DNA from 3 places in the Aquitalea sp. USM4 genome. Region 2 is predicted to be linked to each of the others. Evidence: predicted binding sites of a transcription regulator. Region 2 holds the regulator's gene; each other region holds the start of a gene.

Region 1 (4,204 bases), 1.8 Mb from region 2:
CGGGCAAAACCTGTCCAAGCTGCGTAACAGCCAGATTCCTTATGTCCGGCAGCATATCGGCATGGTGTTTCAGGACCACAAGCTGCTGTTTGACCGCTCGGTATTCGACAATGTGATGTTGCCGCTGGACATCATCGGCTTTGATCGCCGCGATGCCGCGCGCCGCGTACGTGCCGCACTGGACAAGGTAGGCTTGCTGTCAAAAGAGAAAACCATGCCCATCCGCCTGTCCGGTGGTGAACAGCAACGTCTGTGCATTGCCCGTGCCGTAGTACACCGCCCCAGCCTGCTGCTAGCCGATGAGCCATCGGCCAACCTGGACCGTGCCTATGCACTGGACATCATGGAATTGTTCAAATCCTTCCATCAGGTAGGTGTCAGCGTGGTGATTTCCGCACATGATGAAACACTGATGGAAGACTATGGTCGCCGTATCATCCGGTTGAAAGAAGGGCAGTTCGCCGCATGAAACATTATCTGTATCTGAACTGGCAAAGTGCACGGCAGGCTTTGGGCAAGATTGTCCGTCAGCCATTTGGCAGCCTGCTTACCCTGCTGATGTTGTCGATTGCGCTGGCCCTGCCGCTATCGCTATACCTGAGTGTGAGCAGCATCCAGGAATGGGCCGGCCGACTGACCGCCACGCCGCAGATCACCCTGTTCATGGAGCAGTCTGCCGAAGAAGCCGACCTGGCTGCTGTCTCCAGCACCCTGACCAAGCACCCGCGCATCCAGAGTTTCCAGTTCATTGGCAAGAAACAGGCGCTCTCTGACCTGGAAAAGCGCAATGGACTGGCTGGCTTAAGCGAAGGACTGACTGACAATCCGCTGCCGGACGCCTTTGTGGTTACCCCTAAGACGCTGGAACCGCACGAACTGGAAATGCTGCAAAAAGAGCTGTCCGGCCTGCCCATGGTGGAGACCGCCCAGTTTGATGCCCGCTGGGCCAAACGCCTGTACGGCATGGTGGAAATGGGCAAGCAACTGACCTGGTTTCTGGGTGCTGCGCTAGGCATCGCACTGGTGCTGGTCACCTACAATGCGGTGCGGATGCAGATTCTGGCACGGCGTGACGAAATTGAAGTGGCCAAGCTGATTGGTGCACCGGACAGCTTCATCCGCCGCCCCTTCATGTATCACGCCATGTGGCAGGGCTTGCTGGCCGGACTGGCTGCCTGGGGGCTGACTAGCTGGCTGGTGGTGACGGCCAACCCGGCCATTCACGAGTTTGCCCAGCTTTATAACGAAGCCGTCTCGCTGCGGGGCCTGACGCCGGTGGAGCTGGCCGTGGTACTGGCTGTTTCTGCCGTGCTGGCCATGCTGGGTGCCCGCCTGGCGTCCGACCATCACCTGCGCCAGATACAACCTCGTTAACAATCCTCCCCTTCCCGCCTCGGCCGGTTTTCACTTAAGGTGACAACTGGCCGTCCCTGATGAATACCCGCTAGCGACTTGAAAAAAGCTATCGGCATCATAGAAAAATTCATTGACGGTGGAACCTTTGCTTGCTAGCACTCTCTATATGCGAGTGCTAAGATAGCACTACCCAAGGAGGTAGTTACACTGATGACCACAACATTTGCCTTGCCCGTTCCGTCGTCCAGCGGCAGCCTGGAGCAATACATCCAGGCGGTGAACAGTGTTCCCATGCTGACCCCCGAACAGGAAACAGAACTGGCCACCCGCTTCCAGGAAGAAAACGACCTGGATGCCGCTCGCCAGATGGTTCTGTCGCACCTGCGTGTCGTCGTATCCATTTCCCGTGGTTATGCCGGTTACGGCCTGCCACAAGCCGACCTGATCCAGGAAGGCAATATCGGCCTGATGAAAGCGGTAAAGCGCTTCGAGCCCGGTCGCGGTGTTCGCCTGTTTTCCTTTGCCGTGCACTGGATCAAGGCAGAAATCCACGAATTCATCCTGCGTAACTGGCGTCTGGTGCGCATTGCCACCACCAAGCCGCAACGCAAGCTGTTCTTCAACCTGCGCAGCATGAAAAGCAGCTTTTCTGCCCTGAGTGAGCAGGAAGCGCAGCAGATTGCCGAAGACCTTGGCGTGAAGCCGGAAGAAGTACGTGAAATGGAAACCCGCATGAGCGGGCAGGATATCGCGCTGATGGCCGATGATGGTGACGATGAGTCTTACGCACCTATCGACTGGCTGGCAGATGCCCACCATGAACCGACACGCGCACTGGAACGCAAGGCTTTCGATCACCTGCAGACCGAAGGCATCGAATATGCGCTGTCCACCCTGGATGCCCGTAGCCGCCGCATTGTGGAAGCCCGCTGGCTGGCAGACGATGGCGGTTCCACCTTGCACGAACTGGCTGCCGAGTTTGGTGTTTCGGCGGAACGCATTCGCCAGATCGAAGCCAAGGCGCTGGGGAAAATGAAGGCTGCACTGAGTGAAGGTGTGGTGATCGACGACTAAGCCGTCACCCGTAATAACAAAAAGCCCGCGCCAAACGACGCGGGCTTTTTCATTTTCTTCACGGCTTTACCACCTGAGAGATATAACCGCCACCTTACGGATGGCGGTTTGCCGCAACACTCACTCCCCTTCCCCACCCCGGTACTTGGCAGGCAGCTTGTCAAAGACAGCTTGCGCCTCTACACGCAGCCCCTGCCACTCGGGTACATCCTCGTCAATCTCGTCGAGATAATCCTTGGCATAGGTCGGGAAGGATGCCAGTGCCGTAGCCACGGTTTTGCGCGCCTCATCCTGCTTACCCGCCAGCGCCAGCATCTGCGCCTTCTTCATCATCACATCCGGATAGGGGCGGAAAGCAGTCAAACGTTCTTCCCACTGCAATTTCTGCGTCAGGTTGCTGCGATCCGCAGTCAGATAATCATCCAGCGTGCTAAGGGCGTGATAGGCAAACAGCGGATGCTCATCCATGATCTGCGCCAGGCGCTGCTGGCGCTTGGCATCGCGTGCCGGGTTATCCGTCTGGGTATACAAGCCCACCAGCTCGTTGTAAGTGGACCAGGTGACAATCGACAAATAGCCCACATACACCATACCCAACAACCAGGCTGCCCGCACCAGCAAGCCTGCACGCGCAGTCCGTGCCGGTGCCATCGAAGCAAACACCACCAGCATGGCGAGGAAATACAGATACCACAGCGGGTATTCCAGCATGCTGTGAATCAGCGTCACCGCCATGCAACCCAGCGCCAGCATGCCTTCAGCTTCGGCACGCTCGCTGAAGAATGGCCATACCACCCAGGCAAAGCCGACTACCACGGCCAGGGTGATGGGCAGGCCCATTTCCGCCAGCAATTGCAAAATGAGGTTATGGCAATTGGTGAACAGGCCGCTATTGAAGCCGGCACTGGCAAACTGCGGCAGCGGCTGCAAACGTACGCTTTCCGCTGCATATTGCGACCAACCCACCCCCCACAACGGGTGGGTTTTGAAGGTCATCCAGGCCTTGGTCATTTCGGCAATACGGCGCGAACCCATGTCATCCCCATTAGCCGCCAGCCGCTCCACGCCGGAGGCATTGGTCACATTGGCATGGGTGAACAGCGAAATCAGGTGATTGACCAAAGGCAAAGCAAACTGCGCGGCGAAGATCACCACACAGCCCAGCAACATGGCCCACATCAGGCGGCGCGACTCCTGGCTACGCATGCGCCAGTGCCATACAAAGCCAAGCATGGTCAGTGCCAGCAGATACAACAGCGTGGTACGCGATGCAGCATAAGCCAGCATCAGGCCGAACCAGACCACCAGCAAGGCCAGCCAGCCGCGCGCCATGCGGTCCACCGCAAACAGGTATACCCCGCTCACCACCGACCACATCAGATAATGCGCGTACTGATTACGTTGACCGATATGCCCAAAGATATTGGTAGTGGGGTGCGCACTGTCATAAAACAGGCCCAGCGTGTGGGCAAGGCCGGTCAGCTGTGCGAGGCCTATCAGCGACTGCACCAAACCACCCACAATCACTGCCCGCGCCAGCCAGATGGCAAAGTCACGCGGCCCGAATGTCTGCTGCAGGCTGTAGGACAGCCCCGCCAGCAAGGCCACCACCAGCCAGGCCAGTGCGGTGGCATAGGTCATGCCGGGAAACAGGGCCTGCACCAGCTGCGGCTGCACACCCCACAGCAGTGCGAGCAACAAACACCACCAGCTGGCGCGTGGTACACGTTCAAACAAAGTTGCCGACGGTAGCAGGAATACGGCGGAAGCCAGC
Region 2 (4,204 bases):
TGGGCCAGATGGCCTGCCACCTGCTGTGGCGTCATGTTGCGCAGGGAAAACTGCAGGCAGCGCGACAGCACCGTCACCGGCACTTTTTGCGGATCGGTAGTGGCCAGGATGAACTTGACGTGGGACGGCGGTTCTTCCAGCGTCTTGAGCATGGCGTTGAAGGCACTCTTGGACAGCATGTGCACTTCGTCGATGATGTACACCTTGAAGCGGCCGGAGGTGGGCGCGTACTGCGCGTTTTCCAGTACTTCGCGGATATTGTCGATGCCGGTATTGGAAGCGGCGTCGATTTCCAGCAGGTCGACAAAGCGGCCTGCGTCGATCTGGCGACAGGCAGAACATTCACCGCAAGGCTCGGCCGTGGTGCCGGTTTCGCAGTTCAGGCTCTTGGCCAGAATGCGTGCGATGGTGGTCTTGCCCACCCCGCGGGTGCCGGTCAGCAGATAGGCGTGATGCAGCCGCTCTTCTTTCAGGGCATTGGAGAGGGCGCGCACCACGTGCTCCTGGCCGACAAGGTCGGCAAAGCGTTTGGGGCGCCACTTGCGGGCAAGGACTTGATAGCTCATGGGGGCGGATTTTAATGGCAATCGGCCGGCAAGGCGACTTCTTTTGACAGTTGCCGCCTGCCGGTCTGGCTGGCCTTACTGGGCCGGATTCACGCTGTCGGCAGCGGGCTGTGCTGCTGACTGGGCCTGGGCATTCAGGTAGCGCAGGCGCAGCTCGGCTGCCAGCTCTTGCGCCACCTTGGCATACAGGGTGCTCTTGTTGTAGCGGGTGATCACATAGAAATTGTTCAGCCCCAGCCAGTATTCCGTCACACCCGGCGCAGTTTCCAGCGGCACCAGCACCGCCTGCACATTGTCCGCCACCTGGGCCTGCGGCAGCACGCCGCGTGCCTTGAGTTCGCCCACTGTCAGGTGCAGGTTGAATTTGTCGGCCACCAGGCTGCTCAGATCCACGCCCGGTTGTACTGCTGCCGGGATGACGATGTCGTCGCCATGGCGCCAGCCTTGCAGCTGGAAGTAATGCGCCACGCTGCCGATGGCATCGTCGACGTTATTCCAGATGTCGCGGTGGCCGCTGCCGTCAAAATCCACCGCCCACTTGCGGAAGCTGGACGGCATGAACTGCGGCAGGCCCATCGCTCCGGCATAAGAGCCTTTCAGCGTCAGCGGGTCGATACCCTCTTCCTTGGACAGCTTGAGGAATTCGGTCAGCTCGCCACGGAAGTACTCGGCACGGCGCGGGTAGTTGAAGGCAATGGTGGTCAGCGCATCAGCCAGGCGGAAGCTGCCGGTGTTGCGGCCGTAATTGGTTTCAATGCCCAGAATGGCCACCACCATTTCCGGCGGCACGCCATACACCTGCTCGGCACGCTGCAAGGTGGCGGCATGCTGCTGCCAGAAAGCCACGCCGTTTTTCAGCAGGCGCTCGTTGTAAAAGCTGCCGCGAAACTGATACCAAGGCCGGGATGTCGCCGGCTTGTCCAGAATGGCAATGATGTTGGGCTTGAGTTCCACATTGGCAAACACCGCCTCCAGCTCGGGCCGGTTGAAGCTGCCGCTGGCCACCTGCTCGTCGATATAGCGCTGTACGTCTGCCCGGCCCAGCAAGGCGGCATCGGCTTGCGCCACAGAAGACACCACGCCACCGGCAAGGGCGGCGGCCATCAAGAATCGTTTCATCGGAAATTCCGTGTACTGCCGCCAGTGCGGCTTAATAAGAGAGCGCGCTGGAAACCAGCCGCGCAGTAATGTCGACAATGGGAATGACCCGTTCGTAGGCCATGCGGGTGGGGCCGACCACGCCCAGCGTGCCCACCACCATGCCGTTGATGCTGTAGGGCGCGGTCACCACCGAGCATTCGTCCAGCGTCATCACGCCGGATTCCTCGCCGATGAAAATATTGACGCCCTGAGCATCCTGCCCCTGGTTCAGCAGCTTCAGCAGTTCGGTCTTGCGCTCGAAAGTGGCAAACAGTTCGCGCAGCCGTGACAGGTCTTCGGACAAGTCGCGCACATTCAGCAGATTCATGCCGCCGGCAATCACCACCGCGTCGCTGGGGCTGCCCAGCGAACTCTGGCCAAAGCGCACCGCGGCCGACATCAGTTCGGTGATGTTACCCTGCAGTTCGCGCAACTCCACCGCCACGCGGCTGGCGATGGCACTCAGGCCCTGGCCGGCATAATGCTGGTTGATGAAATTGCCGGCTTCCACCAGTTCGCTCGGGCTGTAATCGCGTTCGGTGGTGAGCAAGTGGTTTTGCACATCACCATCCAGCGTCACCAGGATCATCAGGATGCGCCGCTCGGACAGGCGCAGGAATTCGATCTGGCGAAAAGCGACATCAGAGCGCTGCGGCGTCACCACCACCCCGGCAAAATGGGTGAGATCGGACAGCAAGGTGGATGCCGCCTGCGCAATGCGCTGCGGACTGTCCGGCTGCAGGCTGCTTTCCAGCTCGCGCATGGCCAGCTCTTCCAGCGGCTGGATGGTGAGCAGGTGATCGACAAACAGGCGATAGCCCTTGGCCGTCGGCACGCGTCCGGCCGAGGTATGCGGCGAGGCAATCAGCCCCATGCCCTCCAGGTCGGCCAGGATGTTGCGGATGGATGCAGATGACAGTTCCATGCCGGACAGCATGGACAGGGTTTTCGATCCCACTGGCTGACCATCGGCAATATAGCGTTCGATCAGCGTTTTCAGCAGACGTTGTGCGCGCTCGTTCATCATGCTCTCATTTTACCTGACCGGGCGATTCCGGCCAGCCTCTCCATCAATACCATGTTGCGTGTATTGGTGTCATTTCAAGCCGTCTTTCGCATTTGTCGGCTCTTGCCTTTGTGCGATAATCCCCCATCTATCGATTCCACTACACGCAATTGGAGACAGCATGGCGTCAGAAGACAAGAGCCGCGCATTGGCGGCAGCCCTTGCCCAGATCGAAAAGCAGTTCGGCAAGGGTTCGATCATGCGGATGAGCGACAACCAGATCAACGAAAACCTGCAAGTGGTATCCACCGGTTCGCTGGGCCTGGACCTGGCACTGGGTGTTGGCGGTCTGCCGCGCGGCCGTGTCGTGGAAATCTACGGCCCGGAATCTTCCGGTAAAACCACCCTGTGTCTGCAGGCCGTGGCCGAAGCCCAGAAACTGGGTGGCACCTGCGCCTACATCGACGCAGAAAACGCACTGGACCCGATCTACGCCCAGAAACTGGGTGTCAACGTGGAAGACCTGCTGATTTCCCAGCCGGACACCGGCGAACAGGCGCTGGAAATCTGCGACATGCTGGTGCGTTCCAGCGGTGTTGACGTCATCGTGATCGACTCGGTGGCCGCACTGGTACCCAAGGCCGAAATCGAAGGCGAAATGGGTGACAGCCACGTCGGCCTGCAAGCCCGCCTGATGAGCCAGGCACTGCGCAAGCTGACCGCCAACATCAAGCGCACCAATACCCTGGTGATCTTCATCAACCAGATCCGCATGAAGATCGGCGTGATGTTCGGCAACCCGGAAACCACCACCGGCGGTAATGCACTGAAGTTCTATGCCTCCGTGCGTCTGGACATCCGTCGCGTCGGCGGCATCAAGAAGGGTGACGAGGTGATCGGTAACGAAACCCGCGTCAAGGTAGTGAAGAACAAGGTATCGCCGCCGTTCCGTCAGGCCGATTTCGACATCCTGTACGGTGAAGGCATCAGCCGCGAAGGCGAAATCATCGAGCTGGGCGTCAAGCACGGCTTCATTGAAAAATCCGGTGCCTGGTATGCCTACAACGGCCAGAAGATCGGCCAGGGCAAGGACAACACCCGTGAATGGCTGAAGTCCAACCCGGCCATCGCGCAGGAAATCGAAGGCAAGATCCGCGAAGCCGTCGGCATCAAGGTGGAAATCACCGAGAACGACGAAGAGCTGGCTGACGACGTACTGGACGTATAAGCACGCGAACGGCTGATGGAAAAAAGCCTGAAGGCGCGAGCCGTCGATCTCTTGTCCCGCCGCGAATACACACGGCGGGAACTGGAGCGGCGGCTCGCGCCGTTTGCCGAAAGCCCGGAACAGCTGGCCACCCTGCTGGACGAACTGGCCGAGCGCAACTGGCAGTCCGACAGCCGCTTTGCCCGGCAATTTGCCGACATCAAGGGCCAGAAATACGGCACCCGCCGCCTGCAGCAGGAAATGCGCCAGCGCGGTGTAGCACAG
Region 3 (4,204 bases), 780 kb from region 2:
TGATGTCATGTTGCAGCAATTTGGCCACACGCTGCCGCTTCATGCCCACCAGCCGGGCATCCTCGCCCTTCCAGAAGTAACCATGGTGCACCAGGATGGCATCCGCCTGGCGCGCAATGGCCACATCAATCAGCGCCTGCGAAGCAGTCACGCCGCAGACAATGCGCGCTACTTCCGCCCTACCCTCCACTTGCAGGCCATTGGGCGCATAGTCCTTGTAGCGCCACGGTTCCAGCCATTGATCGATGCTGTTCAACAATTGCATTAATTGCATGGGACACCTTTGCCTGGTTCTGAATGCGCTTATTGTGCCAGAGATAAGACGCGCTACCTGTTTGCGATCCAAAAACAAAAACCCCGCACAAGTGCGGGGTTTTCAGGTTCAGCGAGAGGCCGAAGCAGCTTACATCATGCCGCCCATGCCGCCCATGCCGCCCATGTCCGGCATGCCGCCAGCAGCCGGCTTGTCTTCCGGCAGTTCTGCGATCATGCAGTCGGTGGTCAGCATCAGACCGGCAACAGAAGCAGCATGTTGCAGGGCGGAGCGGGTTACCTTGGCCGGATCCAGCACGCCCATTTCCAGCATGTCGCCGTATTCGCCGGTAGCAGCGTTGTAACCGAAGTTACCCTTGCCTTCCAGTACCTTGTTCACCACAACAGACGGCTCGTCGCCAGCGTTCTTGACGATCTGACGCAGCGGAGCTTCGATGGCCTTCAGTACGATCTTCACGCCGGCATCCTGATCGACATTGTCGGTCTTCAGGCTGTCCAGGGTGGAGCGAGCGCGCAGCAGGGCAACGCCACCGCCAGCGACAACGCCTTCTTCCACAGCGGCGCGGGTAGCGTGCAGCGCGTCTTCAACGCGAGCCTTCTTCTCTTTCATTTCCACTTCGGTGGCAGCGCCAACCTTGATCACGGCAACACCGCCAGCCAGCTTGGCCACGCGCTCTTGCAGTTTTTCGCGGTCGTAATCGGAAGAAGCTTCTTCGATCTGGCGACGGATTTCACCAACGCGAGCCTGGATGGCATCAGCCTGGCCAGCACCGTCGATGATGATGGTGTTTTCCTTGCCCACTTCGATACGCTTGGCTTGGCCCAGCATGTCCAGAGTGGCTTTTTCCAGGGTCAGGCCCAGTTCTTCGGCAATCACGGTACCGCCGGTCAGGATGGCGATATCCTGCAGCATGGCCTTGCGACGGTCGCCAAAGCCCGGAGCCTTGACAGCAACCACCTTCAGGATGCCGCGGATGGTGTTGACCACCAGGGTAGCCAGTGCTTCGCCTTCTACGTCTTCGGCGATGATCAGCAGCGGACGACCGGATTTGGCCACTTGCTCCAGTACCGGCAGCAGGTCGCGGATGTTGGAAACCTTCTTGTCGAACAGCAGGACGAACGGATTGTCCAGAGCGGCAATCTGTTTTTCCTGGTTGTTGATGAAGTACGGGGACAGGTAGCCGCGGTCGAACTGCATGCCTTCCACCACGTCCAGTTCGTTGCTCAGGCTCTTGCCGTCTTCAACGGTGATCACGCCTTCCTTGCCCACTTTTTCCATGGCGGTAGCGATGATTTCACCGATGTCGGAATCGGAGTTGGCGGAAATGGAACCAACCTGAGCGATTTCCTTGGTGGTGGCACATGGCTTGGCGATCTTGGCGATTTCACCTACCAGGGAAACCACAGCCTTGTCGATGCCGCGCTTCAGGTCCATCGGGTTCATGCCGGCGGCAACAAACTTCATGCCTTCCTGCACGATGGCCTGGGCCAGTACGGTAGCGGTGGTGGTACCGTCGCCAGCCACGTCGGAAGTCTTGGAAGCCACTTCCTTCACCATCTGAGCGCCCATGTTTTCGAACTTGTCTTTCAGTTCGATTTCCTTGGCAACGGATACACCATCCTTGGTGATGGTCGGTGCGCCAAAGGAGCGGTCCAGCACAACATTGCGGCCTTTCGGGCCCAGGGTAACCTTGACGGCGTCAGCCAGAATGTTGACACCAACCACCATCTTGGCGCGTGCGGAATCACCAAACTTTACGTCTTTTGCAGCCATGCTCAAATCTCCAGAATTCTATAAAAGGATCGTAGAAGGGTGTATGGGTCGGAATTACTCGACGATGCCCATCACATCTTCCTCGCGCATCACGAGGACTTCTTCGCCATCAACCTTGACGGACTGGCCGGAATACTTGCCGAAGATGACCTTGTCACCAACCTTCAGCTCCAGCGGACGACGTTCGCCATTGTCCAGAACCTTGCCGTTACCGACAGCCAGCACCTCGCCCATGTCGGGCTTTTCAGCTGCAGCGCCCGGCAGAACGATGCCGGATGCGGTTTTTTCTTCAGCCTCAAGGCGCTTGATAACAACACGATCGTGCAGCGGACGAATTGCCATTGATCTCTCCTAAATACAATTGGCTGTTGAAAGCAAAAATGATCTGCCTGGATGGCAGCACGGGGCGGGAATTAGCACTCGCCCCTGACGAGTGCTAATAATAGGGACGGCTCAAGGAGGTTTCAAGTGGGGGAGCTGCAAAAACTTTGCTGCCCACCGGGACAGGCAGGGCTCAGGAATCGTCGCGACGCAACACCAGCCAGCTGGGTACTTTAAAGCGCACGATCATGCGATACAGACGCAAATAGCCAAGCACAAACAGCAGGCAGAACAGCATCAGCACCCAGGTATGGTTCCAGAACAACATGGCCGGAACCACCGAAAACGAGGTCAGCAACCACAGGTAAGGTGAAGTCATGCTGTTACGCTGGGTCAGGTGACGTGCATCCTTGGAGCCCACCATCCACAGTACCATGCGCTTGTAGATCATCTGGTGCAGATGCAGTGCATCCGGATAGCCCACCGCCCTGCCCTGCAGGAATTTGCGCCGGTAGATGGAAAAGATTGTTTCAAAAACAGGGTAGATCACACACAGCAAGGGAAACCACGGTGAAACTGCAGGGTTGCGCGCCACCAGCAAAACCGACATTTCAGCAATCATGAAGCCAATCAGATAGGCCCCACCATCACCAGCAAACATCAGCCCGCGCGGGAAGTTCCAGAACAGGAAACCCAACACTGCACCAACCATGGCAAAGCACACACTCATCAATACGATGTCATGCACCTTGAAGCAGACATAAATGATGGACAGGAATATGAACACCGCCACCATGCCGGACAAACCGTTATAGCCATCAATGATGTTGACGGCATGAGCCACCCCGCCCACCGCCACCATGGTGAGCAGCAAGGACAGCCACCAGTAGGAAGCCAGCAGCTGATCTACCCCGGGAATGGACAGCCGGGCCAGCCCGGCGCCTAGCAGGAAATAACCCAGTGCAGCAGCCACAAAGGTAGCAAGCAAGCGAGGCAAGGGGCCGATTTTCTTGGTGAGGTCTTCAATAAACCCAGCTGCAAATGCCGGGAAAGCCGACAGCAACAGCAACAGCACCCACACCGATGTATTGAGATAGCCAGACAGCGCACAGCCTGCAATCAGGCCCAGCATGATGGGCAGGCCGCCAATGCGAGGCACAGGCGTGGCATGGAATTTCTGCACGCCGGTGACGTCACCATCGGTCGAAAAGCGTGCATGCAAGTGTGCATACCGAATCAGCAACAGCCCGGTCGTAAAAGAAGCAATCAGTGCAAGCAAGAGAATCTGCAACATGGGGCATCAAGGCCTGAATGGGCGTGGAAACGGAATAATCGGGCCTGCCCGCCGCAGTCGCAAGACTGTACAACGAGAAGCCGGGCAATTTTGTCTTATAATGTCGGCCTTGCAGGCGAGCACAATGTACTTGCCCACGGTGGGCTACTTTACCATGGCCCCGCGCCAAGCAAAAACCACTTACTTATTGGAATTGTTAAATGATATTGGTGACAGGCGGTGCCGGCTTCATTGGAGCCAACTTTGTTCTGGACTGGCTGAATGGCAATGACGAAGGTGTGATCAACCTGGACAAGCTGACCTACGCTGGCAATCTGCAAACCCTCGCCAGCCTGGAAAACGACCCGCGCCACATATTTGTTCAGGGCGATATCGGCGATCGCGAGCTGGTCAGCCGACTGCTGCAACAACATCAGGTGCGCGCTGTCATCAACTTCGCGGCGGAAAGCCATGTTGATCGTTCCATCCACGGCCCGGGTGAATTCATCCAGACCAATGTGGTAGGCACCTTCAACCTGCTGGAAGCCGTGCGGGCCTACTGG

Evidence for each region. Region 2 encodes HrcA, which represses chaperone genes, less so after heat shock. Its sites were predicted from a motif close to ATTAGCACTCGNNNNNNNCGAGTGCTAAT; they were not measured.
Region 1: rpoH (RNA polymerase sigma factor RpoH) is a predicted target of HrcA. The motif match lies at 1,508-1,536, and genes of this name have one in related genera.
Region 3: groES (co-chaperone GroES) is a predicted target of HrcA. The motif match lies at 2,460-2,488, and genes of this name have one in related genera.

Annotation. Positions count from the first base shown of each region.
Region 1 covers NZ_CP029539.1:1,193,815-1,198,018, forward strand. The annotation lists gene ftsE (cell division ATP-binding protein FtsE) at 1-469, shown strand, start outside; gene ftsX (permease-like cell division protein FtsX) at 466-1,374, shown strand; gene rpoH (RNA polymerase sigma factor RpoH) at 1,567-2,430, shown strand; gene DKK66_RS05730 (PglL family O-oligosaccharyltransferase) at 2,551-4,204, opposite strand, start outside.
Region 2 covers NZ_CP029539.1:2,973,393-2,977,596, reverse strand. The annotation lists gene dnaX (DNA polymerase III subunit gamma/tau) at 1-566, opposite strand, end outside; gene mltB (lytic murein transglycosylase B) at 642-1,685, opposite strand; gene hrcA (heat-inducible transcriptional repressor HrcA) at 1,717-2,733, opposite strand; gene recA (recombinase RecA) at 2,894-3,940, shown strand; gene recX (recombination regulator RecX) at 3,956-4,204, shown strand, end outside.
Region 3 covers NZ_CP029539.1:2,197,212-2,201,415, reverse strand. The annotation lists gene DKK66_RS10255 (Nif3-like dinuclear metal center hexameric protein) at 1-274, opposite strand, end outside; gene groL (chaperonin GroEL) at 404-2,047, opposite strand; gene groES (co-chaperone GroES) at 2,102-2,389, opposite strand; gene DKK66_RS10240 (glycosyltransferase) at 2,562-3,590, opposite strand; gene rfbB (dTDP-glucose 4,6-dehydratase) at 3,863-4,204, shown strand, end outside.